DNA from 3 places in the Planococcus maritimus genome. Region 1 is predicted to be linked to each of the others. Evidence: riboswitches for the same ligand, from Rfam matches in the RefSeq annotation. Region 1 holds a riboswitch; each other region holds the start of a gene.
The links. Region 1 has a riboswitch for thiamine pyrophosphate ahead of thiT (energy-coupled thiamine transporter ThiT). Riboswitches for the same ligand answer to the same signal wherever they lie in the genome.
Positions count from the first base shown of each region.

Region 2: linked by a shared signal. The riboswitch ahead of BBI11_RS13620 (lipoate--protein ligase family protein) and the one ahead of thiT (energy-coupled thiamine transporter ThiT) in region 1 are both predicted to bind thiamine pyrophosphate.
Region 3: linked by a shared signal. The riboswitch ahead of BBI11_RS08715 (YkoF family thiamine/hydroxymethylpyrimidine-binding protein) and the one ahead of thiT (energy-coupled thiamine transporter ThiT) in region 1 are both predicted to bind thiamine pyrophosphate.

Region 1 covers NZ_CP016538.2:970,292-980,164, forward strand. Annotated here, with positions in the region: gene BBI11_RS04775 (MDR family MFS transporter) at 81-1,547, shown strand; gene BBI11_RS04780 (DEAD/DEAH box helicase) at 1,656-2,813, shown strand; gene BBI11_RS04785 (aminopeptidase) at 2,813-4,036, shown strand; gene BBI11_RS04790 (SGNH/GDSL hydrolase family protein) at 4,049-4,984, shown strand; gene BBI11_RS04795 (M20 family metallopeptidase) at 5,252-6,334, opposite strand; TPP riboswitch at 6,474-6,573, shown strand; gene thiT (energy-coupled thiamine transporter ThiT) at 6,783-7,244, shown strand; gene map (type I methionyl aminopeptidase) at 7,406-8,158, shown strand; gene BBI11_RS04810 (tryptophan-rich sensory protein) at 8,203-8,943, opposite strand; gene BBI11_RS04815 (M3 family oligoendopeptidase) at 9,129-9,873, shown strand, end outside.
Region 2 covers NZ_CP016538.2:2,748,784-2,758,656, reverse strand. Annotated here, with positions in the region: gene BBI11_RS13655 (VLRF1 family aeRF1-type release factor) at 159-1,022, shown strand; gene BBI11_RS13650 ((2Fe-2S)-binding protein) at 1,056-1,736, opposite strand; gene hmpA (NO-inducible flavohemoprotein) at 1,837-3,018, opposite strand; gene BBI11_RS13640 (RrF2 family transcriptional regulator) at 3,234-3,668, shown strand; gene BBI11_RS13635 (pyridoxamine 5'-phosphate oxidase family protein) at 3,697-4,119, opposite strand; gene BBI11_RS13630 (hypothetical protein) at 4,181-4,411, opposite strand; gene BBI11_RS13625 (STAS domain-containing protein) at 4,546-5,565, shown strand; TPP riboswitch at 5,718-5,824, shown strand; gene BBI11_RS13620 (lipoate--protein ligase family protein) at 5,913-6,752, shown strand; gene lipA (lipoyl synthase) at 6,749-7,693, shown strand; gene pepT (peptidase T) at 7,819-9,036, opposite strand; gene BBI11_RS13605 (M20 family metallopeptidase) at 9,121-9,873, opposite strand, start outside.
Region 3 covers NZ_CP016538.2:1,731,384-1,741,256, forward strand. Annotated here, with positions in the region: gene BBI11_RS08695 (hypothetical protein) at 1-194, opposite strand, end outside; gene BBI11_RS08705 (protein adenylyltransferase SelO) at 676-2,136, shown strand; gene BBI11_RS08710 (hypothetical protein) at 2,190-2,402, opposite strand; TPP riboswitch at 2,585-2,689, shown strand; gene BBI11_RS08715 (YkoF family thiamine/hydroxymethylpyrimidine-binding protein) at 2,770-3,372, shown strand; gene BBI11_RS08720 (ECF transporter S component) at 3,365-3,946, shown strand; gene BBI11_RS08725 (ABC transporter ATP-binding protein) at 3,933-5,369, shown strand; gene BBI11_RS08730 (energy-coupling factor transporter transmembrane component T family protein) at 5,350-6,099, shown strand; gene BBI11_RS08735 (sporulation protein) at 6,190-6,609, opposite strand; gene BBI11_RS08740 (AI-2E family transporter) at 6,677-7,867, opposite strand; gene BBI11_RS08745 (LCP family protein) at 7,925-8,869, opposite strand; gene msrA (peptide-methionine (S)-S-oxide reductase MsrA) at 9,098-9,628, shown strand; gene BBI11_RS08755 (hypothetical protein) at 9,781-9,873, shown strand, end outside.

The sequences.
Region 1 (9,873 bases):
TAAAAACTATACTATGAGTATAAAATATGTCGATAGAGTATAAAATGCCGAAATAATTCAGTGAGACGGAGGAAACAACGATGACAGAAACAACGAAACCCCCATATGGAATTATCGCCATTTTGTTCACTGGAGCATTTGTGGCGATTTTCAATCAAACCCTTTTGAATATTGCCTTGCCGGAAATCATGATTGACTTGAAAGTCGATGCCGCGACGGCCCAATGGCTCGTCACGGGCTATATGCTCGTCAACGGGATCTTAATTCCAGCGAGCGCTTATTTGATTCAACGCTATTCGAACCGGGCGATTTTCATTGTCGCCATGTCCTTGTTCTCGGTGGGGACCTTGCTGGCCGCACTGGCTCCAGCATTTGCCATCCTGTTGATCGGCCGCATGGTACAGGCATCCGGTGCTGCACTTATGATGCCTTTATTGATGAATGTCATGCTCGCCGCATTTCCGGTTGAGAAGAGAGGGCAGGCGATGGGCATCTTCGGCATGGTCATGGTCGTGGCGCCGGCAATCGGCCCGACCCTTTCTGGATTTATCGTCCAGACCTATTCCTGGAGAGTGCTATTTTTCATCGTATTGCCTGTCGCATTGATCCCACTTTTGCTCGGGATCTTCAAATTAAAAAACCTGACTTTCCAAAATCGCGAGCTGTCGCTTGATCCCTTATCACTTGTTCTATCGAGCCTTGGCTTTGGCGGTCTCTTGTACGGATTCAGTTCCGCCGGCTCGCTCGGCTGGGAAAATCCGGCCGTTTATTTGACAATTGCAGTTGGCCTGCTTTCCTTGACGGTCTTTTCCTTCCGCCAGATGAAGCTAAAAGAGCCGCTATTGGAACTTCGTGTCTATAAGCACCCGATGTTCGCCTTGTCTTCAGTCATTTCGATCACTTTGTCGATGGCCATGTTCTCGGCCATGATTCTTATGCCAATCTACATCCAGACCATCAAGGGGATCTCTCCAATACAGTCTGGCTTGATGATGCTCCCGGGCGCACTCGTCATGGGAATCATGTCCCCAATCACCGGGCGCATCTTTGACCGGTTCGGAGCCAAAGTGCTGGCATTGCCTGGACTGGCTCTTGTCGTCATCACCACTTATTTGTTCAGCAACTTAACACTGGATACGGGATATTTTCAAATTATGGCGATTTACACCTTGCGCATGTTCGGGATTTCAATGGTCATGATGCCCGTCATGACCAATGGGCTTAACCAATTGCCGATGAAATTCTATCCGCACGGGACAGCCATCAACAATACCCTGCAGCAAGTTTCTGGTGCGATCGGTTCTGCGTTTCTTGTGACCTTGATGAATACGCGCACCGAAGCTACTGTCCAAGACCTGGTCGCTTCCGGCACAAGCGCACAGGAAGCAACCATCCCTGCGATGCTTGAAGGCATCAATTTTTCGTTTACGGTATCGACGTATATCGCGCTCGCTGCTTTCCTATTAGCTTTGTTCATTAAAAAGCCCAATCAAAAGGTAACGGAAGCACAGAAAGAACGCGTCTACAAACAACGTTATGCCGATTGAAAAAGTGCGGTTCCTTGAAAAAAGGAGCCGCCTTTTCATTTGCCTGAAAAGGCGGTGCTGGGCCGAATATGGTACACTTAAGGCATTGAAAAGAAGGTGGAATGGCACATGAAATTTATAGAAGACTTAAGCCCTGTATGGCAAGAAAAATGGAAACAAACCGGTTTTACCGAAGCGATGCCGATTCAGGAACAGATGATTCCGGAAATGCTCGCAGGAAACGACATCGTGGCGGAATCGCCGACCGGGTCAGGAAAAACCTTGGCATATCTATTGCCAATTTTAGAGCGCGTCAACCCGAAAAAACCGAATACGCAAGCGATGATTATCGCCCCTTCACAAGAACTCGCGATGCAAATCGTCAATGTTTTGCGTGAATGGACGACGGGAACGGATGTGACCGTCACCCCATTGATCGGCGGTGCGAATATCCAGCGGCAATTGGATAAGTTAAAGAAAAAGCCGACAATCGTCGTGGGCACACCAGGGCGCTTGAACGAATTGGTCAAGACCAAGAAACTCAAGATGCATGAAGTGCGCATTATGGTACTCGATGAAGGGGATCAATTGATGGCACGCGAACACCGCGGCATCATGAAAGACCTCATCGAAAGAACACAGCAAGATCGCCAGCTTGTATTGGTATCGGCGACGATTACAGAGGAAATCGAATTGGTGGCAGAGCGTTTGATGAAACACCCGACACGCCTGCAAGTATCGGCTGAACAATTGCCCAAGCAAGGTAAAGTGACACATTCGTTCATCAAGGTCGATGAGCGCGACAAGACCGACTTGCTTCGCAGCCTATCGCATATGACAGGGGTCAAGGCATTGGCGTTCGTCAACAATCTTGACCAAGTGCTAATGAAAGAAAGTAAGTTAAAATTCCGCGACGCCAAAATCGCGACTTTGCATTCCGAAATGAAAAAAGAAGAACGCAAGAAAGCATTGGATGATTTCCGTAAAGGTGAAACAGCCGTCTTGATCGCGACCGAAGTGGCGGCACGGGGACTGGATATCGATCAGTTGACACATGTCATCCACGTCGATGCTCCGATGACTGTCGAGCAGTATTTGCACCGCTCGGGCAGAACCGGGCGCGCGGGAGCTGACGGGGAAGTGTTGACGCTTCTTGCCTATGCGGATGAAAAACATTATAAGAAATTGACGAAAGAGTTGCCGGGTAAACCAGTACAAAAAATCATGCACGGCGGCGAACTGATCGAAGGCAATAGCAAAACCATCTCAGCAAAGGGGAAGAAATAATGAGCTTCCAAGAAAAATTAGCGCAGTATGCTGAACTGACGGTCCGTGTTGGCGTCAACATCCAGCCGGGGCAGGAATTGCTGATTCAAACAACGACAGATACCGTAGAATTTACTCGTTTGGTAGTTGAAAAAGCTTATGAAGCCGGGGCAAAACAAGTCCATGTCGCTTTTTCAGATCCTTTTGTGATGCGCACGCATTACGAATTGGCGCCGGACGCTGCATTTCATGAGTTTCCTGATTGGACAGTCAAACAGCGCGATGCCATCATCGACCACAAAGGCGCATTCTTGTGGATTGATGCAGAGGATCCGGATTTATTTGCCGGCATTCCGGCAAAACGCCTGAGCGATGGGCAAAAATCTGCAGGAAAAGCATTAGAGCGCTACCGTCAGGCTGTTGGGTCCGACAAAATCGCCTGGTCGATCGTCGCCATCCCTTCTGAAAAATGGGCAGAAAAAGTGTTCCCGGACGAACAGGACCAAATGGAAACCCTCTGGCAAGCGATTTTCCAAACCGTGCGCATTGGAGATGGTGACGCGGTCGCCCTCTGGCAAGAGCATATCAAAAATTTGGAACAGCGGGCAGCTGCTTTGAATGAGCGACATTACCGGAAATTGCATTACCGTGCACCGGGAACCGATTTGACGATTGGCTTACCGGCGGGCCATATGTGGATGACCGGAGCTTCCCACACGCCAGACAATGTGCCATTTATCGCTAACATGCCGACAGAAGAAGTATATACCGTGCCGGCTAAACTGGAAGTCGAAGGCACTGTGCGCAACACAAAGCCACTTGTGTATCAAGGCAATATTATCGATGGCTTTACCTTGTATTTTGAGAAAGGTCGCATTGTTAAAGCCCATGCAGAAGTCGGACAGGAGCTGTTGGATGAACTGATTTCAGCCGATGAAGGGGCAGCGTACTTGGGAGAAGTGGCGCTAGTACCAGTGGAATCCCCGATTTCTAAGTCTGGCGTTTTGTTCTATAACACCTTATTCGATGAAAACGCATCGAATCATTTGGCCATTGGCGACTCCTATCCAACTTGTCTCGAAGGTGGAACAGATCTCGAGCGCGATCAATTGCAGGATTATGGATTGAATACATCGATTGTCCATGAAGATTTCATGATTGGTTCGAGCGAGATGGACATTGACGGGATTACAGAAGACGGCACAACCGAAGCCATTTTCCGACAAGGAAATTGGGCATTCTAACGAGGTGACTACATGAAAAAGACGATGAGTTCAGTGGCGGCGGGGCTGTTGCTAATAGCTATGGGCACCACCGTATCGGCAGAGCCGCAAATACCTGCTGCTTATGTGGCCATCGGCGATTCACTGGCGGCAGGCCAGACGCCGAACCGGGCAATTGACAGCGGTTATACAGACTTGATTGCACAGGAATTGACACGCAACCAGCCGCTTGCCTTCTATTCGAAAAGTTTAGCTTTTCCTGGCTTCACCACAAGTGACGTCCTAGAAAGCATTGAATCGGATGAGGCAAAAGAGCTGCTGGGTTCGGCAAATATCATCACGGTGTCTGCCGGGGCGAACGATTTGCTGCGACTTGTCCAAGCAACTCCAGCTGAAGGAGCTCTGAGCTTTGGCGAGATTCAGGCAGATTACGCATTGAATGGGGCCCGAGAAAACGTTGAAACCATTCTTTCCGAACTAGAAGAGCTTGCACCGTCAGCCGACATCTATGTAATGGGCTATTATTTCGCTTATCCACATGCCCGTGACAGCCAAAAGCAAGGGACGGCTAAGCAGTTGGAGCAGTTAAACGCAATCCTTCAACAACAAGCAGAACAGGCGGGCGCGACATTCGTCGATGTATCCGACCGTTTCGGCGAGGATGCGGTGGAACTCGTCCCGAATTCTGGAGACGTCCATCCGAATATGAATGGCTACCAGGAAATGGCGAACGCGTTTTTCGACCATTATGGGGAAGGGTTCCAAGTAGAAGATGCTGAACTTCCTGAACTAGCACCTGTGAGTTTCGAGGAAATTCAGCAAATGCAGGAAGAGGAAGCAGATGAAGGCGAGGGGACGCAACAACAACCCGCCTCAGAGGATGCTTCTAGCGACGACTCTGCTGCTAAGCCTTCCGAAAGCGAGGAGCTGGATTATCTAGCGATCCGTCAGGCATTGCCGCTCATTTAGCATGTAAGCAATAGAAAAAGGCCAGAGAAAATGATTCATTTTCTCTGGCCTTTTATCGTTCAGCGGCTTTTTCGCGAGTCGCTGCGAGTATCGTTTTCATTAGTTGTGTTGTTCTTTTTTCGGTTGTTTATTACTTTGCGGATGATCGGGTAAGCAATCGGCCCGTATTTAATCGCAGATCTGACAAGTCTTCCAATCGCCATATTTATCGCTCCATTCATCTATTCGTATTGAGGTTTAGTAGTGTTTTCCCGGGTCTTGTCTTAATTAAACATTCGCCGGGGCAAGGGCATGCGCTATCAAAATATCTTTAAAGGAATGGACACTAGAAATGGAGACGTATTCTGCGTTGCCATGCCAGTCATCTCCACTCGGCCCAAATTCGATTGCGCCTTGACCGCCGATTTTTTTGGCATAATGACGGGTGTCGGCAGCCCCGTGCTGGCCGAACAGCACCGGCTGTTCCGACAGCTTCGTTTCGACAGCTTTCTTCAAAGTTTGGATATACGGATGATCGCCTTTCGTCGTCAATGCAGGGGTAGAGCCGCCTGCTTGGAAATCCATCTCGACAGCTAGCGTTTCGGCAAGCTGTTCCATCTGACGAACAATCTCGTCTTTGTCCTGGCCTGGCATAAAGCGGATATCATAGGCCATCTTACACGTGTCCGGTACTACATTATAGCGATCACCTGCATCGATAATTGCTAAGTTAACAGAAGCTTGCTCATAATACTCCGTCGATTCTTTGCGGAATGGCAAATCTTTCATGCCAGCATGAAATTTCATCGCAGATTCAATAGCGTTGATGCCTTCCCATGGACGCGAGCCGTGTGCTGGTTTGCCTTTGAATGTCATATCCATTCTTAATATACCTTTTGATTGCAACCCGATCTTCAAATGGGTCGGCTCGCCGCAAATGACAAAATCACCATAATGGCCTTGATCGACAAGCCACTCTGAAGTGTAATGCCCACCGGTTTCTTCATCGGTGACGATATGTAGATGCACTTCACGTGGTAACGCGGCCGCATCAAGTTCAACGAATGCTTGCATCATTCCTGCGACACCTGCCTTCATATCAGCAGAGCCACGGCCATATAGTTTGTCGCCGTCTTCAATCGGGGAGAATTGCTCTTTACGCCCCGGCACGACGTCGACATGGCCGTTCCAAATGATCTTATCATCGCCTCGCCCTTTAGCGGCGGTCAGCATCAGGTAGCCATCGTTATCATGAACTTCGACATCTTCCCCGTGAGCCTTAAGCCATTCTGAACAGAACAACAAGGCTTCGTTTGCCCCTTCTTTTGTATCGCTTTCAATCTTGATCAAATCCTTTAATAAATCAATCATTGAACCGGCAGTTTTCAAGCTGCCTCCACCACCTTCCGCAAAGTTTGCTAATTCCTAACTACCCTAATCCGTTTAGCTGAAACAGCCTTGCAAGCCAAGCGGGCGTTGTGTACAATACACATAATAGCGGAATAATTGTATACACCACAAGGGGAGCTTTGGCTGAGAGTGAACGAGTAAGTTCTTACCCTTCGAACCTGTAAGGTAACACTTGCGCAGGGATGTGGATGGAAAACCGGCCCGAGCGGCGCCAGGATCTATCCTGGCGCCGTTTTTTTATGGTTTTGTAAAACGGCCCTTCTGGTGATGTGCAAATCCAAAAGGAGGCAGTTTGAATGAGAAATAAACGTGTATTGTTAATGGTCGAAATTGCAATTTTTGCAGCTCTCGGCTTTGTCTTGGATTTTGTGGCCTTTCGCATGCCGCAAGGGGATCGGTCAGCTTGGTCATGATTCCGATTGTGCTAATGGCATTCCGCAGAGGCGTCGCAGCAGGCGTCGTCACAGGCCTACTTGTCGGCTTATTGCAGATTGTGACGGGTTTTATCTCGGTAGCGCCGTTATCATTCGGCTTTGTGGTCATGCAAGTCATCTTGGATTATCTGCTGGCATATGGCGTCGTTGGCCTTGCCGGTTTGATGCGCGGCCGTTATTTAGAGGCGGTACGGGCGAAAAAGACTGGCAATGTCATCATCATGGTTGCACTTGGCGTCTTGATTGGTTCGTTTCTCCGTTATGCGATCCATGTTATTACGGGAATCCTGTTTTTCGGCATGTTTGCTGATGGCAATGTCTTTATCTACTCAGCGGCTTATAATGCTACTTACATGATACCGGTCGCAATCGTCGCGGCCATTGTCTGTTCGTTGCTATTCTTGACAGCGCCGCGTCTGACGCAGCCAGATTCTTGATCGAACCCGCCTAGCGATAGGCGGGTTTTTTTATGGATAACATGACAAATTCCCGTGTTTGGTTGAAGTTTTACGGTATTGCTTTTGGAAGGTGTGAGAAGCGAGAGCGGCTTATTCTATGTTATAATGCTCAAATAGAATAGTGTGAAAGAAGGGTATTTATGATAGCGACGAATGAAAAAGATATTGAAGGCTTGAAAAAAGCGGGACAGATGGTGGCAGAAATCCGAGAAACGATGAAAGCCGCCGTGAAGCCTGGCATTACGACAAAAGAACTCGATGAATTGGGCGGGCAGCTATTCAAGGAATGGGGCGGCGTCTCTGCTCCTAAATCGGAATACGACTTCCCTGGTTATACGTGTATCAGCGTCAACGAAGAAGTGGCGCATGGCATTCCAGGAAAGCGCGTCATTAATGACGGCGACATCGTAAATATCGATGTCTCCGGATCGTACGGTGAATATTTTGCCGATACGGGCATTTCCTTCGTGGTCGGCGAAGGGCATGAAGCGAAAGAAAAGCTTTGCCAAGCTGCAGAATCTGCCTTCGAGCGAGCTATGATGAAAGTAAAAGCCGGCGCTAAATTAAATCAGATCGGCAAAGCAGTGGAGCGCGAAGCGAAAGACCAAGGCTTGTTTGTCATTAAGAACCTGACTGGCCACGGCGTCGGAAAATCGCTTCATGAAGCGCCGCAATATATCCTTAATTATTACGATGCATGGGAAACAACGATTTTGAAAGAAGGCATGGTGCTGGCAGTCGAGCCGTTTATTTCCCAAAAGGCTGAGCATATTATCGAATCTGGCGACGGCTGGACCTTTATCACACCGGATCAATCGCTGGTTGCCCAGATTGAACATACTGTACTCGTCACTAAAGGCGAACCGATTTTGCTGACGAAACTGGAAAAATAAATCATCGAATACAAAAAAACAACCATCAGCCGATGGTTGTTTTTTTATGGCGTTATAACCGGTTTTGACGGTTTTTTCTTGATCAACAAAATGCCCGTTAGCAAAACGCCGCTCAGGAACAAAGCGGCCGTGCTGACTAGTAACTCATCCATGCCGTGGCGGACGGCAATTGCAACGAACGCCCAGATAAACACCAAAGTCAGCGGAATATCTGAATGGTGAAAGCGGATGTGAAGCGCAAGTGCAGTTGCGACAGTCAACATAATAACTGTCCATAATTGATCACTCAGCCCCCAGCCGCTCCAGCTATGGACAGTCAGCACGTAGCTGATATTGGCAATCGTCGCCACACTGATCCAGCCAAGATTGACGGAAATCGGCAAGCGTTCCATAAAGCCCCGTTGGTCGTTGCCATATTCCAAATACAAAGCGATCAGCGACACTAAATAGGCAATCATCGCAGCGATCGACCAAATAAAGAACTCATAATGCCAGCAAAGCAGCCAGGCAATATTGAAAACAGCGCTCAAGATGAAAAACAGTGAGACTTTTGCTTGTGGGTGCACGCCTTTTTTCAAGCGCAGCCAAAAGCCGATGATCCAAATAGCCAATAAGATGTAGATAATGGACCAGATGGAAAATGCATAACCGGCCGGCGTGAAGAGAACCGGCACACGGTCGGAGATTTCACCGGTAGTCTGACCGTTGATCGGCAGTATATTCGCCAAGGCATTCGTGGTGACGACAGCAATAAATGCCAGCGTCATCAGCAGTACGCGAATCATATGAAATCCCTCCTCAAATATCAGTATAAACTCGCCAGCCCACACCACCAACAAGAAAGTGCAGGAAGTTTTTGAAAAATGGCGATATCGTGAAAAGTACAGGGCAGTCGCCGTTCCCGTTCCACATAGGGAAATGTTATACTTATTCATGTATTTAGAAAATTCGTAAACGCAGGGGGAGAAAAATGACCAATACATATCCGGAAGTATGGGAACTTGATAATGTGTTTTCAGGTGGCAGTGATTCAGCTGAGTTGAAAACGCATCTCGAAACGACAGCGGAAAAATTAGTGGAATTCGAGCAGGCTTCGATACAATTCGCTGTGCCGAAACAAACAGACGACGCACAGCGGATCGCAGAATTCCTTGAGCAGACGAGTGATGTATCGGTAGATATCCGTCAAGCGGGCGCTTTTATCGGGTGCTTAATGGCGCAAAACACAGAAGATAAAAAAGCGTCTTTGCTGCAAAGCGAAGTCGGGCTCATGAGATCCCGCTTCCAAAGTGCATTTTTAAAATTTAAGCAGGCGCTTATGGAAACGGATCCAAACGTCTGGACCGAGCTGTTGAAGACGGAAAACTTGAAAGAATTCGCTTTTATTTTGGATGAATGGCGGCAAGAAGCGAAGCGTTTGCTGTCTGAACAAGAGGAAGGATTAATCACCTCGCTTGGCATAGACGGTTATCACGCGTGGAGCGAATTATACGATTTGTTGATTGCCGCCATCTCAGTACAAGTAAATTTAGATGGGCAAGAGAAGACCTTGTCGGTCGGACAAGCGAATAATTTAAGTGCTCACTCAAATGAGCAAGTGCGTAAAGAATCCTATGACAAGTTGGAAGCCGTGTGGCAAGAAAAAGAAGAGCTGTTCGCCAAAACCTTGAACTCACTTGCCGGCTTCCGCCTGCAGATGTATAAAAAGCGCGGAG
Region 2 (9,873 bases), 1.5 Mb from region 1:
GATTCACTCCTCGTCATTTTTGTTGCTACTCAATGTTTACCACTATAAAAAGCTTCTAAACGTTCGAATATTAAAAAAAGAAACAGCGGCTTCCGTTTAAGCGAGAGCGGTTGGGGTATTGAGATAACAAGTACGGATTAAAGGAGGATGATGGGTGAATGACATTATACGACGAAATCCAAGAACTGAAACAATTCGAGTGCGAAGACCGCTGTGTGTTGAGTGTATATCTCAATACCAACCCGGCTGACCGTGAAGCACAAAACGGGGCCTGGAAGATTCAGTTGAAGAATGGACTAAAGCGCATTGATGAGTATTTGACCGCCTCTAAAGACGAAAAAGAACTGAAAGCGTACAAAGAATTACGCAAGAAAGTAGAAAAGGAAATAACGGACAATCAAGGCGACCTCCAAAAGGGTGTCGTTATTTTTGCATCCACTCAAGACGATTTATTCTGGGTCAAGCATTTGCAGATTTCCGTCAAAACCGACTTCCAATGGGAAAGCAAACCAGCGCTCGACCAATTGCGCTATATTTACAAAGCATATCCGTACGCGGGCGTGATCTTGCCGAGCTTTAAAGGCATCCGTGTGCTCGATACATCCGTTGGCATCGTTAATGAAGAAGTCTATTATGAATTTGACGCAGGCCTTGAAGTCTGGACAGAACAAAAAGGCGTCAGAAGCTCTGGGCGCATTCAAGGACGCAGCGGCGCTGGATCGACTGGCGGCGGGGCTGCTGGTGGAAACAGCCCGGTCATCGGTGGCAGCGGCGGAGGAAGCCCGACCGACGAACTGGACCACCGCTTGAAAGAAAATTTAGACCGTTTTTACAAAGACATGGGCTCGAAGATTGAGAAGCTGAAAAAAGAACGGCGTTGGGAAGAAATCCATATCATTGGAGAAGCTGAGCACGCTCAGTCGTTTGCTAAAGTGCTCCACCAAAAGCCGAACAGCTGCATCCATAAAAACTTTATTAACAACAGTGCGGATAAAATTTTGCACGAAGTATTTGAAAAATAACAAAAAGCTCTGGCGCTGATGCCAGAGCTTTTTTTAATGGGGTTGGGGGCAGAAAGTACAGGTTTCAAATGAATCCAACTCTTTGTACAGACAGCAGGTTTTACGCATCGGCTCGGAAACAGCCCGTTCAAGCGGTACGGTGCCGATGAAAGTTTGCCACTGCGACTTGCGCAGCGGTTTCCAGTTGTGATCATCCATCAGCCAGTCGATATCTTCAGCGACGGTGCGTGGATATTGCCTCTGAAGTGTAGCGTAATGCCAGGCAAGTGAACCCAGTACATTTTCCCAACATGTAATAGCAGAGATTTTTGCCTGGCGGCGCAATTGTTGGAGCAGCGCGTCCGTCTGCCCGATTAATACATATTGGAAAGCCTCGTGTCGTTGTTCAGCCGGTATTTCGACAAAATCAGCAGCACTTACGTGAAACGAAATGAGCGGCAAGCCGTAATTATGTATTTTGCCAAAGCGCAGGTTTTCAGGAGCTGTCTTGAAATAGCCACCGTACTGGTGGATTAAGTTGAATTGGGCTGTCACGAACAAAGCGAATTGGCGAAAGAAATAGGAGACTGCGACTCCGTTGTTCTCCGTTCCACACCACTCTTTTAACTCTTCTATCAACAGCTGGGAGTTTGAAGATAAGGGATGGGCAGGAAGGCGGTCGACGATGACCGATTGCATTTGAAGTGAGTGCTTAGCGGCCATAGGCAAGTGCATCACGATTCCCCCTTTTCTCACCATGCTACCGGAAGAGCGTAAAACTGCCAAGCCACAATAAAAAAACGCTTCGCTCATCAGCGAAGCGTTCTTTTGGCAGTTAAACCGTTTGAAGCGTGATTGCGGGGCCGAAAAACTCGTAATGGATCTGCGCATCGGTCATGCCGATGACGCGCAATTCGCTGATCATTTTTTCCATGAAAGGTACTGGCCCGCAAACGTAGACTTCACCGTTTACATCGATCATGTCTTCCAATAATTCACGCGTGATATAGCCTTGCGGATCATCGGAATACAAAGTTTTGTATTTAGCATTGTCCATCGTCGCGACGTATTGTTGGATATCCTTATCGAAAGCATGCACGGTTTCGTTGCGTGCTGCGTGCAGGAACGAAACCGGGCGTTCTGGCGTTTGTGTGGCAACAGTTTCGAACATGCTCATCATCGGGGTGATCCCCACGCCGCCGCTGACGAAGGCGACAGGTGTGTCGCGCTTTACATCAAGCACGAATTCGCCGGCAGGTGCGCTCACTTCAATGGTGTCGCCTTCTTCCATTTGCTCATGTAAATAAACAGAAACTAGACCGTTCGGGTCGTTATCGGCTTCGCGTTTGACGGAAATGCGGAACTCATCAGGGCGAGATGCTTGGGACAGGCTATATTGGCGGTTAAACAGGAATTCTTCTCCGGGAATCGCCAGTCGAACTGTAATGTACTGGCCAGCATCATAACTAGGCACATTGTTTCCGTCTGCGGGTTTTAAATAGAAGGAAGTGATGTTGTCGCTTTCTTTCACTTTTCGTGCGATCGTGAAGTCTTTGAAGAAACTCCAGCCATTTTCTTGTGTTTCTGATTTTTCATACATGCCATTCTCGATGCTGATGAAGACATCGGCAATAACGCCGTATGCTTCTGCCCAGGCATTGATAATTTCATCCGTCGCCGCATCGCCAAGCACTTCTTCAATCGCCTTCAACAAGTATTCGCCAACAATTGGATAATGCTCAGCTTTAACGCCAAGACTAACGTGTTTGTTCGCAATCTGAACAACTGCTGGAAGAATGGCTTCGAGATTATCGATATGGACAGCGGCCGCATAAACAGTGTTGGCTAGCGCCGTTTGCTGGCGGCCTTGTTTTTGGTTGGCTTGGTTAAAAATATTTAAAAGTTCCGGATGCGCGTTGAACATATTATGGTAAAAAACAGTGGTAATGGTTTTTCCGTGTTCAGCTAATACAGGGGCAGTGGATTTGACGATGGTTCTTGTTTGTTCTGATAACATAGTCAATCTCTCCTTTTGTTTTCTATAACCACACTATAAACCGAAAAATTATTTAAAGATATATTTAAAATACATCTTTAAAATTTAGACACATTTCATTTCACAGAAAAGTCACACACGTAATAACAGTTAAAAAAGCTGGGATTCTGTGGGCGCGTTTTCTTTTCAGGAATTATAGCGGCGCGTATAATAGACAAACAGGGAAGGTGAGACCGATGAAATTAACGATGTATACGGATTATTCATTGCGTGTCCTCATTTATTTGGGAACAAAAGAAGAAAGCAAACTGACTACCATTCAGGAAATTTCGGATGCTTACCATATATCGAAAAATCATTTGATGAAAGTCACGTTTGAACTTGGCAAAGCGGGATTCATCGAAACGGTAAGAGGTAGAGGCGGGGGCATGCGTCTCGCAGATCTCCCCGAGAATATTAATGTCGGGGCGGTTGTCCGGCGGATGGAAGAGGATTTTCACTTGGTGGAATGCTTCAATCCTGAGACCAATACATGTCCAATCTCGCCAATCTGTGGGCTTCGTGGTGTTCTAGGCAAGGCATTGAATGCTTATTTAGCCGTATTGGATGAATACAGCCTGCAAGATTTGCTGTTCAATAAAGAAGGATTGCGCGACTTGCTGCGCACGTAAAAAAGCCTCCATGATTGGAGGCTTTTGTTTACAGTTCAATCGTTTGTGGATCTTTGCCTTTACGGTTCATCAAACGGACACGTGTTGGTGTAATTGCTAAGATAATTAAGTTCGGGTCTTCAGGACCGTCGAACCAACCGTTTAAATGTTCATTCCATACTTTATCAATCAATTCTTGGTCATCTCGCAACGACATCTGTCCCTCGATTTCAAGGAAGCTATCGCCGATGCCTTCACCTTCATAGCCAAGCAGGATATGGGCGTTCGGGTTTTGTTCCAGCTCATCCACTTTTTGTGTTTGCTTGCTAGTCGCGGTGTATAAAGTAAACTCATCGTTGAAGAAGGTCATGTAACGGGAATGCGGCTTATTTTCTTTGATGGTCGCCAAGGTCCCAATCATGCTGTCTTCCATGATTTTTAATGCTTGCTGTTTTAGTTCTTCTTGTGCCATTTCTATCTCTCCTTTAAGGTAAGTCTTTTAAAATACTGTCTTTAAAAGCCGTGAGGGTAGATCATTCTGGATGTTTTTCCTCGCTGGCTGAATCATCTTTAGTGTCGCGCGGATTTTTTTCGTTTTCCATATCCTGTTTCAAGTCTTCTAAAGGAATGGAGTCCACGTTCATTTCTTCTTCATGCATTTCGGTCATGGTTTCTTTGTCCGTCTTGATTTGCTCAGGATTATCCATTGGAGCCCCGTCGCTTGATTTGCGTTCCTTTTCGTTGAAACGTTTTTCTTCTGCCATCGTTAGCACCTCTCCTTTAGCGTTCTTCTCCTTCTATTCCTTAATCGGCATGCTTTAAAACATTAGAACTTGCTGGAGATCGTCGGCTGGCGTATGATAATTTAATAGTTCAAAATAAGGAGGCTGGCTATACAATGACGCAACAACCGAAGATAAATGTGGGCGGGCTGGATTTTGAATGGGACCTTTCGCGAGGGCGTTTTCTGTTTGAAGGACAGAATTCCGTGCTGTTTTGGACATCGACAGCAATGAAAATGTTTTTCGATTCTATCGAAGAAATTTCGGGTGAAGATGCGGCTGCTGTCGTTTTAGAGTCAACAGGATTTCGCCAAGGCCAAGTAGTGGGAGCCTATTTCCATAACATGGGTGGCATATCTGCAATGAAAGCATCTGAACTCATTACTAATACATATGCATCAGCTGGCTGGGGAGTAGCATCTATTCACAATTTGGATGAATCGGCAGGAACATTGGAAGTAATGTTGAAAGACAGCTGGGAATACCAAATTAATCTCGCACAAGGCAAAAAGACCGGTGGCAGTTTTTTGCCGGCTCATTATGCCGGCATCTTTAGCTCTCTTTTAGGGCGCAGTATATGGTACGATGTCGTCCATTCGCAAATCGAAGGGCACGACGAATGCTTAATTCGTTATTTTCCATCGGACGAAACGATTGAAAAGAATATTCATACGCTCGCACGCCGCAAGGAATCAGAAAAAATCCGTGAACTGGAGCAGCTCGTAGATGAAAAGACAGCAGATCTTCACGCCATGATCAGTGAAATTTCCTCGCCGCTCATCCCGGTACTAGAAGATATTGTCGTCGTCCCGCTTCTTGGCCGGTACGATGAAGCGCGTGCTGAGGAACTATTGGTCAAAACACTTGAGAACCTGCCGAAATACAAAGCCCATTATTTGCTGCTCGATTTGACGGGGCTGAATGAAAGCTTTAACCAACATACAGCGATGCTGATTGAAAAATTGGGCTCTGCGGCTTCTTTAATTGGTACAAAGACTATACTAGCAGGCATTTCGCCGCATACTAGCATGACGATTACAGAAGCAGGCGTAGACCTTTCAAGTTACGACTGCTTCCGCACGCTCCAGCACAGTATCCATTTTGCACTGGCGCAAAAGGGTAAAACCATTATCTAAAGCAACTCTCCCTTCTCCTGGATATCGGAAATGGGAGAGTTTCTTTTTGTATAAAAGCGAGTCCATAAAATCCTTAAATTGATAAAGAAAAAACTATTTTGTATATTGTGATTTTTTCGCGAGAATGGTAAACTCTAGGAGAACTATACATAGCTGACCACTGGGGGAGCCGGAACTGACTGGCTGAGACGAGCGAATGCTTGGACCCCTTGAACCTGATCTGGACCATGCCAGCGGAGGGAAGTGGTACGTATGCTTTCTTTTGCCTGCATACACCGCTTTCCCATGGGAAAGCGGTGTTTTTTTATGCACTCGGGAGTCATGCATAAGCTGAGAGGAGTTGAGATATTTTGGATGAAACATGGGGCTATATGGAGTCGGGAGTTTGCACGCCGGCCTACAATATGGCAATGGATGAAGCCTTGATGAATTGGCAGCGCAAGACTGGCATGAAACCAGTCCTTAGATTTTATGCTTGGGCGCCAGCCGGAATTTCAGTGGGATTCTTCCAGAAACTGAATGGCAGTATTGATCTTGAACGTGCTGCACAATTGGGAATTCCTTTGGTCAGGAGACAGACAGGCGGCAAAGCTGTACTTCACGACCAAGAACTCACCTATAGCGTGGTGATTCCAGAGCAGCATCCGTCCATGCCAAAATCAGTGAAAGAAGCGTATTTGGTCATTTCACGCGGATTGATTGAAGGCTATCGCAATTTGGGAATCGAGGCACAGCTTGCGGCAGAAACAAAGCGTTCGAAACAAGCGTCAGCAGTCTGTTTCGAAGAACCGTCTTGGCATGAATTGACGGTTGATGGGCGCAAAGCAGCCGGCAGCGCACAGACAAGAAAACAAGGCATCATTTTGCAGCACGGATCGATTCCACTCGAGCTGGATGAGAACCGTTTGTTTGAACTATTTGTCTATCCGAACGAAGCCGTGAAAGAAAAAGCGCGCCGAGCGTTCCGGTCACGCGCCGTTGCGATCAATGAGCTGATGGGGGAACCAATAAGTTTAGAAGTAGCCCAGAATGCTTTCAAGAGTGGGTTTGGAAAAGGACTTGGCATACGCTTGGAAAAATTCGAACCGCCTGCTGAATTGCTGGAAGAAGTACGCATGCTCGAAGCCAAATACGCAAGTGAACAATGGAACCACAGACGAGAAGAGAAAGGGGAACTTATGCGATGACAAAGACAAAGCAGCGTGAACGTAAACCCGAATGGCTAAAGGTAAAATTAAATACGAACGAAACGTATAACGATTTAAAGAAATTGATGCGCGAGAAAAACTTGAACACAGTGTGCGAGGAGGCGAAATGCCCGAATATCCATGAATGCTGGAGCGAACGCCGTACCGCGACGTTCATGATTTTGGGCGACACTTGTACACGTGCGTGCCGATTCTGCGCCGTGAAAACTGGGCTTCCGAATGAACTCGATTGGGGCGAGCCAGAGCGCGTCGCGGAATCGACGGAAATTATGAACTTGAAACATGTGGTGGTTACAGCAGTTGCCCGAGATGACTTGAAGGACGGAGGCGCAGCAGTTTTTGCAGAAACAGTGCGCGCGATCCACCGGAAAATGCCGGAAACCACAGTCGAGATTTTACCGTCCGATATGAAAGGCGATTACGAAAGCCTGCACATGCTCATGAGCAGCGAACCCGATATTTTTAACCACAACATCGAAACGGTGCGCCGCCTGACAAAACGTGTCCGTGCAAGAGCAACCTACGACCGTTCGCTGGAATTGTTATTGCGTGTCAAGGAAATCGCGCCGCATGTGCCGACCAAGTCGAGCATTATGGTGGGACTCGGGGAAACGAAAGAAGAGATCATCGAGGCGATGGATGACCTGTTGGCGCACAAAGTCGACATCATGACGATTGGCCAGTATTTGCAGCCGACATTGAAGCATTTGGATGTGGTCCGTTATTACCATCCGGACGAATTCCAGGAATTAAAAGAAATCGCACTCGCCAAAGGCTTTAAGCATTGCGAGGCCGGCCCGATGGTGCGTTCGTCTTACCATGCGGATGAGCAAGTGAACGAAACCGCTGTCCAGAAACGCATCAAATACATGAAAGGCGTCGAATCGACAGGCGCAAAAATCGATCGTATCGAGTTCTGAGAAGAGTGATGGCACTAGGCGAACAGAGAGATACATTCTGTACACACAAAAGCAGCGGCACAGGCCGCTGCTTTTTTATGGAGTCTTATTGAATATTTCCTGGGAAATGCTCAGGGGAAAGCCAATTATTTTGCAGTTTTTGCGACTTCCACAATGACTTGAGTGGCTTTTTCCATGTTCTCTGCAGAGATGAACTCGAATTTACCATGATAGTTTTCGCCGCCCGTAAAGATATTCGGCGTTGGCAAGCCCATATAAGATAGTTGGGACCCATCTGTGCCGCCTCGAATAGGCAGGATATCAGGTGAAATTGCCACTGTCTTCATCGCTTGTTCTGCCTGGTCGACGATTTCTATAACTGGCTCGATTTTCTCGCGCATATTATAGTATTGGTCTTCGAGCACGAGTTCGATTGCTTCTTTCCCGAACTCTTCTTGCAATTCAGCCGCTACTTGTTCCATATGGCGTTTTTTCGCTTCGAATTTGCCTTTATCGAAATCGCGCACAAGGTACTGGAGCACTGCTTGCTCGACAGAACCGTTGAAATTATTCAAATGGATAAAACCTTCATAGCCTTCTGTTTTCTCGGGTACTTCATCGGCAGGCATTTTCGCTTGGAAGCGGGTGGCCACCGTGATGGCATTGACCATTTTGTCTTTTGCCGAACCTGGATGGACGCTCGTTCCGTGGACGGTCAGTTTAGCGCTTGCGGCATTAAAGCTCTCGTATTGAAGTTCGCCAAGCGGACCGCCGTCCATCGTATATGCATAATCGGCACCGAAACGGGCAACATCAAATTTATGCGGGCCACGGCCGATTTCCTCATCCGGCGTGAAGCCGACGCGAATCCTACCGTGCTCGATTTCCGGATGTTCGATCAAGTATTCCATCGCTGTCATGATTTCAGCAATGCCTGCCTTGTTGTCGGCACCAAGTAAGGTCGTGCCATCTGTTGTGATTAAAGTATGGCCGATGTAATTTTGCAGAGCCGGGAAATCAGCCGTTTTCATCGTCACTTTGCCGTTTAATGGGATGTCTTTGCCGTCGTATTTTTCAATGCGCTGTGGATTGACGCCTTTGCCGGTAAAGTCGGTCGCGGTATCGACATGTGCCAAAAAACCAATGACCGGTCGCTGTTCAGTAGTAGTAGCCGGCAAGGTGCCGAATAAATAGCCGTGCTCATCGACTTCAACTTCTTTTAAGCCGACGCTTTTCATTTCTTTTTCCAGTTCAGCGAGGAGATCCCACTGGCCGGGTGTTGAGGGCGTTGCATCCTTTTCAAAATCGGATTGCGTGTCGATTTTGGCGTAGCGAATCAGACGTTCGATTAACTTTTCGATCATGGTAAAGCCTCCTATGTAGGTAATGTCTCCATTTTAGCACGAAACTCGAAATAAACAGAAAAACCAGCGCCGGGGCGCTGGTTTTTAAGCTTGTTGTTTGGCGGACAGTGAGCGGACATGGGCTTGTTTGACTTGAGCCAATAAAGCATGTTCCGTCAGCAAGCGGTACCCGGTTTGTGCCAATGCTTTTGCGCCTCTGATCAAAGCCTCATCGCCTGCTTTGGAGCGGGCGGCTTCCCGGAATTCCTCGGTATGGGCAATAAGGCTCTCAGGACCGATTTTGATATAACCATGGGCAGTCGGCACTTCATAGCTGATATTGCCGGCATCGGTCGACCCGAGCCCAGAAATGCGCGAGTCGGCTACGTTGTCGCCCAAAGTTTCAAGCTCCGCTTTAAGAATTTTATCGAGTTCAGGCGTCACGACAAGATCTTTCACTTCATTTTGGAAACGCTCGATTTCGACACGTGCCCCTGTCGCAAGGGCAGCACCTTCAGCGATGGCACGTATTTTTTTCGCCGTCTCAGCGGTTTTCTTCCAGGAGTCGCCGCGAATATAGAAACGGGCGGAGGCGTACTCCGGAATAATATTCGGTGCATCGCCTCCGTGCGTGATGATGCCATGAACCCGTGCATCATCTGGCAATTGCTGGCGAAGGGCGTTGATGCCATTAAACAGTTGAAGCACGGCATCGAGCGCATTAATGCCTTTTTCAGGAGAGCCTGCAGCATGGGCTGGCTTGCCGTAAAAATGAAAACTTAAGGGATCGACGGCAAGCGAAGGGCCGGTAACCGCCGAATTTCCTGATGGATGAAGCATCAATGCAGCATCGATTTT
Region 3 (9,873 bases), 760 kb from region 1:
ATGATGCCGTATTCGGTAAAAATCGTATGGCTAAAATCTTTACGTTCATTGTAAAAGACGAGTAGTTCAATTTTGTCTTTAAAATTGAACGGCTTATACGCTGTTTTCGCTTTTTTCACCATTGCCGGAATATCCATTGCCGGCTCTCCTTCAGTCAATTCAATATAGCGGATTCCTTGCTCCGTAGTTTTCAATGGTTTGACTCCTTCTCTTCATGTCCGGTATTCGCTTGTTTTCAAATTTCTCCATTTGCCTATAGTCCACTTTATTACGAGAAAAAATCTTCTCAAAAACACAAGCCAGGTTTTGCCGCCTTTTTTTATCCAGCACGAGCCTTTCCTTATACCAGCCTGAAAAACCGGACATGGCTTCCTCATGTTTTCGTTATAGTTAACTGTACCATTTGATGTGCATAGAATGAAGTTTTATAGTCTTTCAGCACCCTATTTCACTGCTTTGACACATTATTTCTGTTTTTCAGTTGATTTTCTCCTATTTAAACCAAGACAGTCTGTATTAAGACAAATACTTTAATTAAAATTTCCGCTTTTGCAATAAAAAGATGAGAACTATTCCATTTATCCTCGACAACCCGCTATGGTTGTTTCACGGTTTTTATTGTGGCTATAATAACAGAAACAATAGGCACAAAAATTGATAGTAGGAGGCGCTTTCATGAACGACACAATGATCGGGTGGAACTTGCAGAACAGCTATGCAAGCCTGCCGAAAACTTTATATGCCCCGATGCAAGCCAATACAGTCACATCCCCCAAGTTAATCTTTGTCAACAAAACCTTAGCCGCAGCTCTCGGCCTAGATCCTGAGCAGCTAGACAGCCCCTCTGCTCTTGATGTTTTTGCCGGCAATCGATTTCCTGAAGGCTGCTTGCCGCTCGCCCAGGCATATGCCGGCCATCAATTCGGCCAATTCACAATGCTTGGTGACGGCCGCGCGATGTTGATAGGCGAACAAATAACGCCAACTGGCGAACTGTTCGATATTCAATTAAAAGGTTCCGGCAAGACCCCTTTTTCCAGGAGCGGGGATGGCCGGGCAGCACTCGGTCCTATGTTGAGAGAATACCTTATCAGCGAAAGCATGCATGCACTCGGCATCCCATCGAGCCGCAGTCTTGCCGTAGCCACTACAGGCGAGAAAATCCAGCGCTATTCTGCAGAACCTGGTGCCATCCTGACACGAGTGGCCTCGAGCCATATCCGTGTCGGCACTTTTCAATTTGCTGCAAAATATCGCTCGACGGAAGACTTGAAGGCGTTAGCGGATTACACGATTGAACGCCATTTCCCAGATATTACGGGGCCAAACCGCTATATCGAATTATTCCGCCAGACAGCACAGCGACAAGCTTCTCTTATCACGAAATGGCAGCTTGCCGGTTTTGTCCACGGCGTCATGAATACAGACAATATGGCAATCAGCGGAGAGACGATCGACTACGGACCGTGCGCTTTTCTCGACCATTATGATGAATCGGCGGTGTTCAGCTCGATTGATGCCGGCGGACGCTATAGCTACCGCAACCAACCGCTTATCGGAGGATGGAATTTGGCGCGTTTTGCAGAATCCTTGTTCCCGCTCTTGGATGACATTCCACAACAACAAGCTTTGTCTTCCATGCAAGATGCGCTCGAGGAATACGTAAGCTTGCAAAAGCAATGGTACCTAACGGGCATGCGTGAAAAACTCGGCTTGTTTACGGAAACGCCAGAAGATGAACAGTTGATCGACACCTTGCTCGAATTGATGCAGCACAAGCAAGCAGACTTTACCAATACTTTCCGAGCCTTGACCTTCGAAGCCGTCGAAGAGCCAGCATTGGCAAACGACCCGGCTTTTAAAGAATGGCACAATCGCTGGACAGCCCGCCAACAGCTAGAGGGGCGTTCAAAACAAGAAATTCTCGAACTCATGAAGAGCAAAAACCCAGCTGTCATCCCGCGCAATCACCGCGTTGAAGCTGCTCTTGAAGCCGCGGCGCAAGGCGATTACAAAGTGATGGAGAAGTTATTGGACATTCTACGGGATCCCTATGGTCATTCAGACGAGCAACAGTCCTTTGCTTCCCCGCCGCCCCCTTCAACGCCGCCATACCAAACCTATTGCGGCACATAGAATAGAAATGGAAAAATCCCCTGCCGAATAGGCAGGGGATTTTCTCGGTTCGCTTACTGGTCTTCTGTTACTTCAGTGACGCTGACCATTTTGACTTCGCTCATTTTGAATTGGTAATACGTGTTATGGTCGCCGATGAATTCACGGAAATCGTCCGCATCCAATCCGCTCACTGCTTGTTTCGGGGTATCGGCTTCGACTGTGCTGACTGCTTCGACGCCTGCACCGAAATGATAGACGACACGAAATTTTTTTGTTGATTCCATAGTTATTGGATTCCTCCTCAAATGCTTATCTGTTATAGGTTTACCCGATTTTTTAGCACGTATTCACATCCATGGCGATTTTCTTGTTTGTGATGAATTTTTCAGAATCGCTTTACTTGGTGAAAGGTTTGCCTTACACTTTAGCCATCGGGAAAACCCGACACCAAAAACCGCATACCGTTTTTCTGCACTGGGGGTGCATATTTTGCTGAGATGAGAGCTATTGCTCCGATCCCTTATGACTCGATCAGGTTAAGACCTGCGTGAGGAAGTGCGGTGACTTTCCGACATGACTTTGAAATATGGAATAGTGGCTGCATCTTCACGGATGCGGCTTTTTTGTGCATATTTTTAGGAGGGATTCCATATGGAACCATATTCATGCGGCACCAGCCCAATCGTCGGATTTCGCTTTTCCTTGCATCCGATGAGCGGCCATTTTATCAGCATTATTAAAGGGGCGTTAAAAGAAACCGACACGTCCCACGTTTGGATGCAGACCGATGATGTCTCGACGGTCATCCGCGGCAAACAACAGCACGTGTTCAATGTTGCAAAGACATTGGCGCTCCACGCCGCGAAGACAGGCGAACACATTGCCTTGTCCGGCACTTTTTCAGCCGGATGTCCAGGTGATACGGCAGGTGATGTGTATTTAGAAGCACCAGATGAACCCGTGAACCAAGACAGCACCGAGCAATACGTGTCGTCTCAATTTGCTCTATATCCGATGAACAATCCCGACTATATGGCAGTCATTTACCGCGAAGTAGAACGTGCCAAAGAATTTGGCGTCTGGAACGATTCCATGCATTACGCGAGCGGCATCCACGGGGACATTCATGAGGTCTTTTCTTTTTACGAAGCGAGTTTTTCAGAAGCACGTTCTGATCAATACCCGCACCTCGTGATGACCGTCTCCATGAGCATTAACAGTCCTTCCCACACCACAGGTGATCCACATGCTTAAAGGCTGGAAACTAAAAGAAATTGTCTTGATGTCCTTGTTTGGCGTCGTCTTCGGCATTGTATACTTGCTGTTTTTACATATCGGCAATTTATGGGCAGGCATTATCGGGCCGCTCGCCTATGAGTGGATGTTTGGCATCTGGTTCATTGTCTCCATCATCTCAATGTACATCATTCGAAAACCTGGCGCCGCTTTATTGCCTGAAACCTTGGCGGCTGCCATTGAAGTGATGCTCGGCAATGCCATCGGGCCAAGGCTCATTTTGTCAGGCATTATTCAAGGGCTCGGTGCAGAAGCGGCATTCGCGCTTACTCGCTATCGTCATTTTCATTTAGCCATTTTAATGCTTGCAGGAGCCGGCGCTGGTGTTTTTAGTTTCGTTTATGGCTATTTCCTATCGGGTTATGCCGCCTTGGACCCTTCTTTTGTCGCTTTGATGTTTACGTTGCGCGTGTTGAGCGGGGCGATTATCGCGGGCATTGGCGGCAAATACATCGCCGACTCACTGCTTGCGACTGGCTCACTCCGAGGCTATGCCATCGCGAAAGCGGAAAAGAGTGATGCCCGTGCTTGAGCCAATTTTTCAAATCGACGGTTTCAGCCTTCGCTTTCCGGACTTGGCGGAGCCGACCTTGCGCCATATCACGCTCGCAATCCATCCAACAGAGCGACTGGTTATTACAGGGCCCAGCGGTTGCGGCAAGTCTACACTTCTTTATGTACTGAACCGGCTATACCCGCATAATTGCGATGGCGAGGTGTCGGGATCTGTCCGGATCTTCGGGCGTTTGGCACAGGACTATGCCCCTGGTGAAGTCAACCGGAAAATAGCGACGGTGTTTCAAGATCCTGATAGCCAATTTTGCATGCCGACGGTTGAAGAAGAACTGGCATTTACCTTGGAGAATCTTCAAGTGCCCCGGCAAGAAATGCCACAACGCATCGACCGAATCTTGCATTTGACGGGCCTCGAGGATTTGCGTCACGGGGTCATTCAAAGCTTCTCGGGCGGAATGAAACAGCGTATTGCCACGGCCTGTGCACTGATCATGGAGCCTGAATGTCTATTGCTCGACGAACCGCTTGCCCACCTTGATCCGTTGACGGCTAAAGAATTTGTCTCTTGGTTGGATCATCTCCAGCAAAAAAGTGGCATTGCGGTCGTCGCTGTCGAACACAAACTGGAATTATGGGGTTCATTTTTTGACCGGGAAATTGCCATATCGGAAAATGGCGCCATCCGAAAAGACCAGCTGTTCACAGAAAGAGACGCTCCGATATTGCCAGAACGGACATCAGCAATCCGCCAAGAAGTATTGTTCGAGGCATCGGACGTTTGTGTCTCCTATGCTTCGAAATCGATCCTTCGAAATATTGGTCTCCAGCTACGCTCTGGTGAAATCACAGTCATTGCTGGGCCAAATGGAAGCGGCAAATCGACCTTACTGAAAGCGCTATGCGGCATCTTAAAAATTGATACCGGAACGATCACTGGAACGCGTGCCGGATTTGTGCCTCAGTCGCCCGAGCAATTGTTTTTGTCGAAAAGTGTAGAGGGAGAATTAGCATATTCAGGAAACTGTTCTGCCGAAAAGCTGCGTTATTTAATGACTGCACTGGATTTGGAGTCAATCGCTCACGCCCATCCATTTTCCGTAAGCCACGGCCAAAAGCGCCGTGTGGCCATCGGCGCGATGCTCGCTGACGAGCGTCAGGTGCTCTTGCTGGATGAACCGACCGCTGGACAAGACCTAAAGGCATTGACGGAGCTTTACCGCCAAATCGAAAGCCGCGCGCAGGATGGCTGTGCCTTGGTCGTAGTGACGCACGATATGAATTTTGCCTCGGGCATTGCGGACAAAGTCCACTTGATGAAAGACGGCCGATTGTCTGGTCCTTTTCAGCCCGAGGAACTTTTTTTAAACTCGACGCTGTTGGCGGAATACCGGCTGCAGGCCACAAATAAGGGGGGCTATCATGCGCCGGCTTTTGCATGAAATGAATCCAAGCGTGAAGTTTTTGGCTGTCACAGCTTGCATATTGACACTGGCGTTTTTCTTTAACCCGTGGACTCCTCTATTGTTTTTTGCGGGCGTCGTCTTGCTCCAGCTACTGCTTAGCCAAACCAACTGGAAACGCTGGTCGCTTGCCATGCTGCCATTTTTGATTGGTGCATTCGGTTATTTCTGGACGACCTTGGTTTTCGGACAGCCCGGCGACAGCCCCGTTCTATGGACCATCGGAACGATCGACATCACCGCACAACAATGGGAACTTGCTTGGTCTTTGTCTTTACGTGTATTGGCATTTTCAAGCATCTCCTTGTTGTTTGCCTTCACGACCAACCCGGTCCATTTTATCCAAAGTTTGATGCAGCAATGGAAACTGTCTCCAAAACTCGCTTTCAGCGTGCTGATCAGCTATCAATTTCTTCCGGTGCTTCAAAGAGAATTCGTGCAGCTGCAGCAGGCTCACCGCATTCGAGGGACAGGCTCTAGATCATCCACCTTCAAACGGTTAACTGAATCTCGCCGCTTACTCATCCCTTTGCTTGCTGGTGCTGTCAGAAAAGCCGAGCGGGCAGCTTTTGCGATGGAGGCACGAGCATTTACCGGCGAAGCAAGAACGCATTACCGCGAAATCACATTAGCTCCAAAGGATTTCGTGCTGCTCGCCCTGTTTTCACTGGTGCTAACCATAAGTTGCAGCGCGATATTTTGGACGTAAATAAACCACATCCCCGCAATGATCGATCATTGCGGGGATGTGGTTTTAGTTTACATAATAAAATTATATCTAAATTTTGATATTTACAATTCAGCTATCGATTTTGCCATAAGTGATTTCGTCTTCGTCCTGTACGTTGACGCCGTTTTTCACGTGAACAATAGTACGCAAAATCAATTTCGCATTGGTATTCTCTAGCTCCCAACGCTCATCTGGCACAATCTCAAATTGCTGCATAACGGTGTTTTTCGATTTGACGGAACCTGCAAATTCCAAGCTCTGCTTGGCGACAGGCGTTTCATAAAAATCGAAATCGCTGTCCTCCCGGTAATCTTCCACCAACCGAATCACTTGCAATTCGATATAATCGATTTCCTGATCGCCGCTCCCGCCGTCCAAATAGACCGTACCGTTCAAGGTTTCGCCTTCTTCAAGATGCGGCCTCTCCACTACCGTGTCTACTTTGACCGACCCGATGCCGATCGAAGATAAAAAGTCTTTGAATTTCATAAAAATCTATACCCCCAAAATTTGATAATTCTCCATACCACTTTTGCGCTTCCTGCAAACAGAAAGTTTAAAGTTCAGTATAGTCGTATTGTTTGTCCAAGTTGGTCTCATAGCGATTGTAACGTCTTTTGAACAGCTTGTACAAATGGCTGATAATAACCCGTAATAAAGCATACATCGGGATTCCTAAAATGACCCCGACAATGCCAAACAGCGATCCAGCAGTCAGCAACACAAAAATGATGGTGACCGGATGGATATACATCGTCTTGCCCATCACTTGCGGCGAAATCAAATTGCCTTCCACCAGCTGCACGACAGTCCAGACGATTGCCAGTTTCACTAGCATGAATGGAGACGTCACAAGCGCAATGATCGCAGCAGGCGTAATGGCAATCGCTGGACCAATGTATGGCACGACACTTGTTACCATCGCGAGCGCGCCAAGCAGTAGCGCATAATCCATGCCGATGATCAAAAAGCCGATATAGACCATCACGCCGATGCAAAATGCGACGATCAATTGGCCTTGAATATAAGCCCCCAATTGCTTATCCGCTTCATGAAGCACTTCTTTCGTGTCTTCACGGAAGCGCGGAGGCAATAGCTTCAGGAAATAATCCGGAAGCTTATCGCCGTCCTTCAAGAGATAAAACAGGATGAACGGGACGATGACAATCGACAGGATGACCCCTGTAATGGTCGAAATCCAGCTGGTGACGCGCGTAATGATGCCTGTCACGGTAGCTTGAAGTGTATCAGCGATACTTGTTGGCAAAGTAGCGATCAACTCTTCGATATTGAAACTTGAATCCCTGTAATAATTGCCGAAAATGGAATTGCGCAAGAACTGATCGATATTGTTCAATAAACGCATAAAATAGTCTGGAAACTCTTCAAGCAAGTTCTGGAACTGATCCCTTAAAAATGGAAACACCAGAACGCTCAACAACGTCAAAAGGCCGATTCCTCCGAGGAAGATAATCAATATGCCCCAGATATGCGGAACTTTGAATCGCTCCAATAAGCGCAGCACTGGACGCAAGAGATAATACAGAATAAGCGCCAGGACGACTGGCAAGACGACCGTTTTCATGAAAACATTAAGCGGATTGAAAATGAAAGACACTTCCCGGAAGATGAACACGACCAACCCGATCAAAATCAACATGAGTAAAGTAAATAGTGAATTGCGCCCACCAAGAAAGCGAATATAGTTGGTGGCGAAAAATGGCGGTCTATTGTCATCTGGCGGCATGGCAATCCCCTTCTTTTTATAGGCTTCTACCTATAGTTTATCATATTATCTGACAAATTAGTTGAGTGGCTGGGACAAAAATTGTTCCAGCGCACGGCGGTTTTGCTCGATGTCGATTTCTAGGACGGAACCTGCCTGCGGATAATTGGCATAGCTATATCCGCCTTCTACTGGGATCGTCAAGCGCTCGATTTCGCCGCTGCCTCCAGTGCCAAGTTGTGTCGCCAGTTTAATTTGGTCTACCAAAGGCATATCGGTCTGCACATAAGCCTGTGCTGCTCCTGCGAGCTTTGGAAGTTTCGGAATCGATGAAACGCTGATCAATTCGTCTTTTAATGCGGCGATAACTTGCTGCTGGCGCCTTACACGCCCGAAATCGCCTTCATTGTCTGAGCGGAAGCGCGCATATCCGAGCAATTCCTGGCCGTTTAATTCCTGTACGCCAGGCGATAATGTGACGCCGATCTTTTCGGACATTTCTCTTTCGACATCAATTTCCACACCGTTCGGCGCAGCGATGTCGACAAGTGTTTCAAAACTCTGGAAGTCGACGAGCGCATAATTATGGATCTCGACTCCGAACATGTCACGTAAGGTAGAAGCCAGTAAATCGACGCCCCCTAAATAATAAGCTGTATTTAGTTTATAAGATTGGTAGCCTGGAATATCTGCATAAATGTCACGCATGAACGATGTGATTTTTACTTCATTATTTTCGCGGTCATGGGTGACCATCATCATCGTATCTGTCCGAGATTGCGCTTCCCCGCGTGAATCCACACCAAGCACGAGGATATTCTGGTATCCGCTATTGTTTTCATCCCCTTCAAATGGTTCCGGTTCGATCTCAGTTTCTCCGGCTATGTCTTGTCCTTGTTGGTATTGAATGAAAAAGTAAATTCCCGTCCCGATCAATAATAAGATCAATAATAAGAAAAGTTTGCCTGCCGGGCGGAATTTTCTTCGTTTTCTGGCTTGTCGTGTTTCGTATTGTGGTTCCATGATGGTTACATTCCTTTCTGAGCTGTTCCACTTGTTTAGACGTATATGATTAGCTGTAGGTTTCCATACCAGAACGTTTTCGTTGTCTCCACGTTACCGGGATGGTAAAATTCTTCTTATTCTTAGGCACTTACTTCTACATACTGCAAAAATGCCTTCCGGTTGTTCAGGTTGTGCACGATTCTATAGTAGAAACTGCTTGCCCATTCATTAGAAGGAGGCAATTCCATGATTGAAAAAGCAACATTCGCTGGCGGCTGTTTTTGGTGCATGGTCAAACCATTTGACCAATTTGACGGCATTGAATCCGTAGTTTCCGGATATACCGGTGGTCATTTGACAAACCCATCCTACGAGCAAGTAAAAAGCGGCGATTCAGGCCATTTAGAGGCAGTTGAAATTAGCTTTGATTCTGCTGTTTTCCCGTACGAACAATTACTGGAAATCTTTTGGCAGCAAATTGATCCAACCGACAACGACGGACAATTCCAAGACCGTGGTGCTTCCTACCGACCGGCGATCTTTGTCCACAATGATGAGCAACGGGAATTAGCGCTTGCTTCAAGAAAACAGCTTGATGAAAGCGGACGCTTCAACAAACCAGTCATCACCGAGATCCAGCCGGCCGAGCCTTTTTATCCGGCAGAAGACTATCACCAGGATTTTTATTTAAAAAACCCGGAACATTACGCACAAGACCGCGCCGAAAGCGGACGCGACGAATTTTTAGATACTGCCTGGAAGAAAGCCGACGCTTAATGCGTCGGCTTTTATTTTGACAAACTCTATAACATGCGCAAGTAGCCATCAGAAGAGCCTTCCTATTCATTTCCATTGACAGATTATTCGATTAGTTTAAAATCAAAATACGCGGGTTTCCCGTTAATTTGCGTTCTACAGGAGGCAAAAACATGCACTGGCTTAGTACCTTGGATATCTCTTTTGTGCAATTGTTCCTCTTCCCACCTGTTGTCATTTTGCTTGGTGTCGTATCCGCTCTCTTA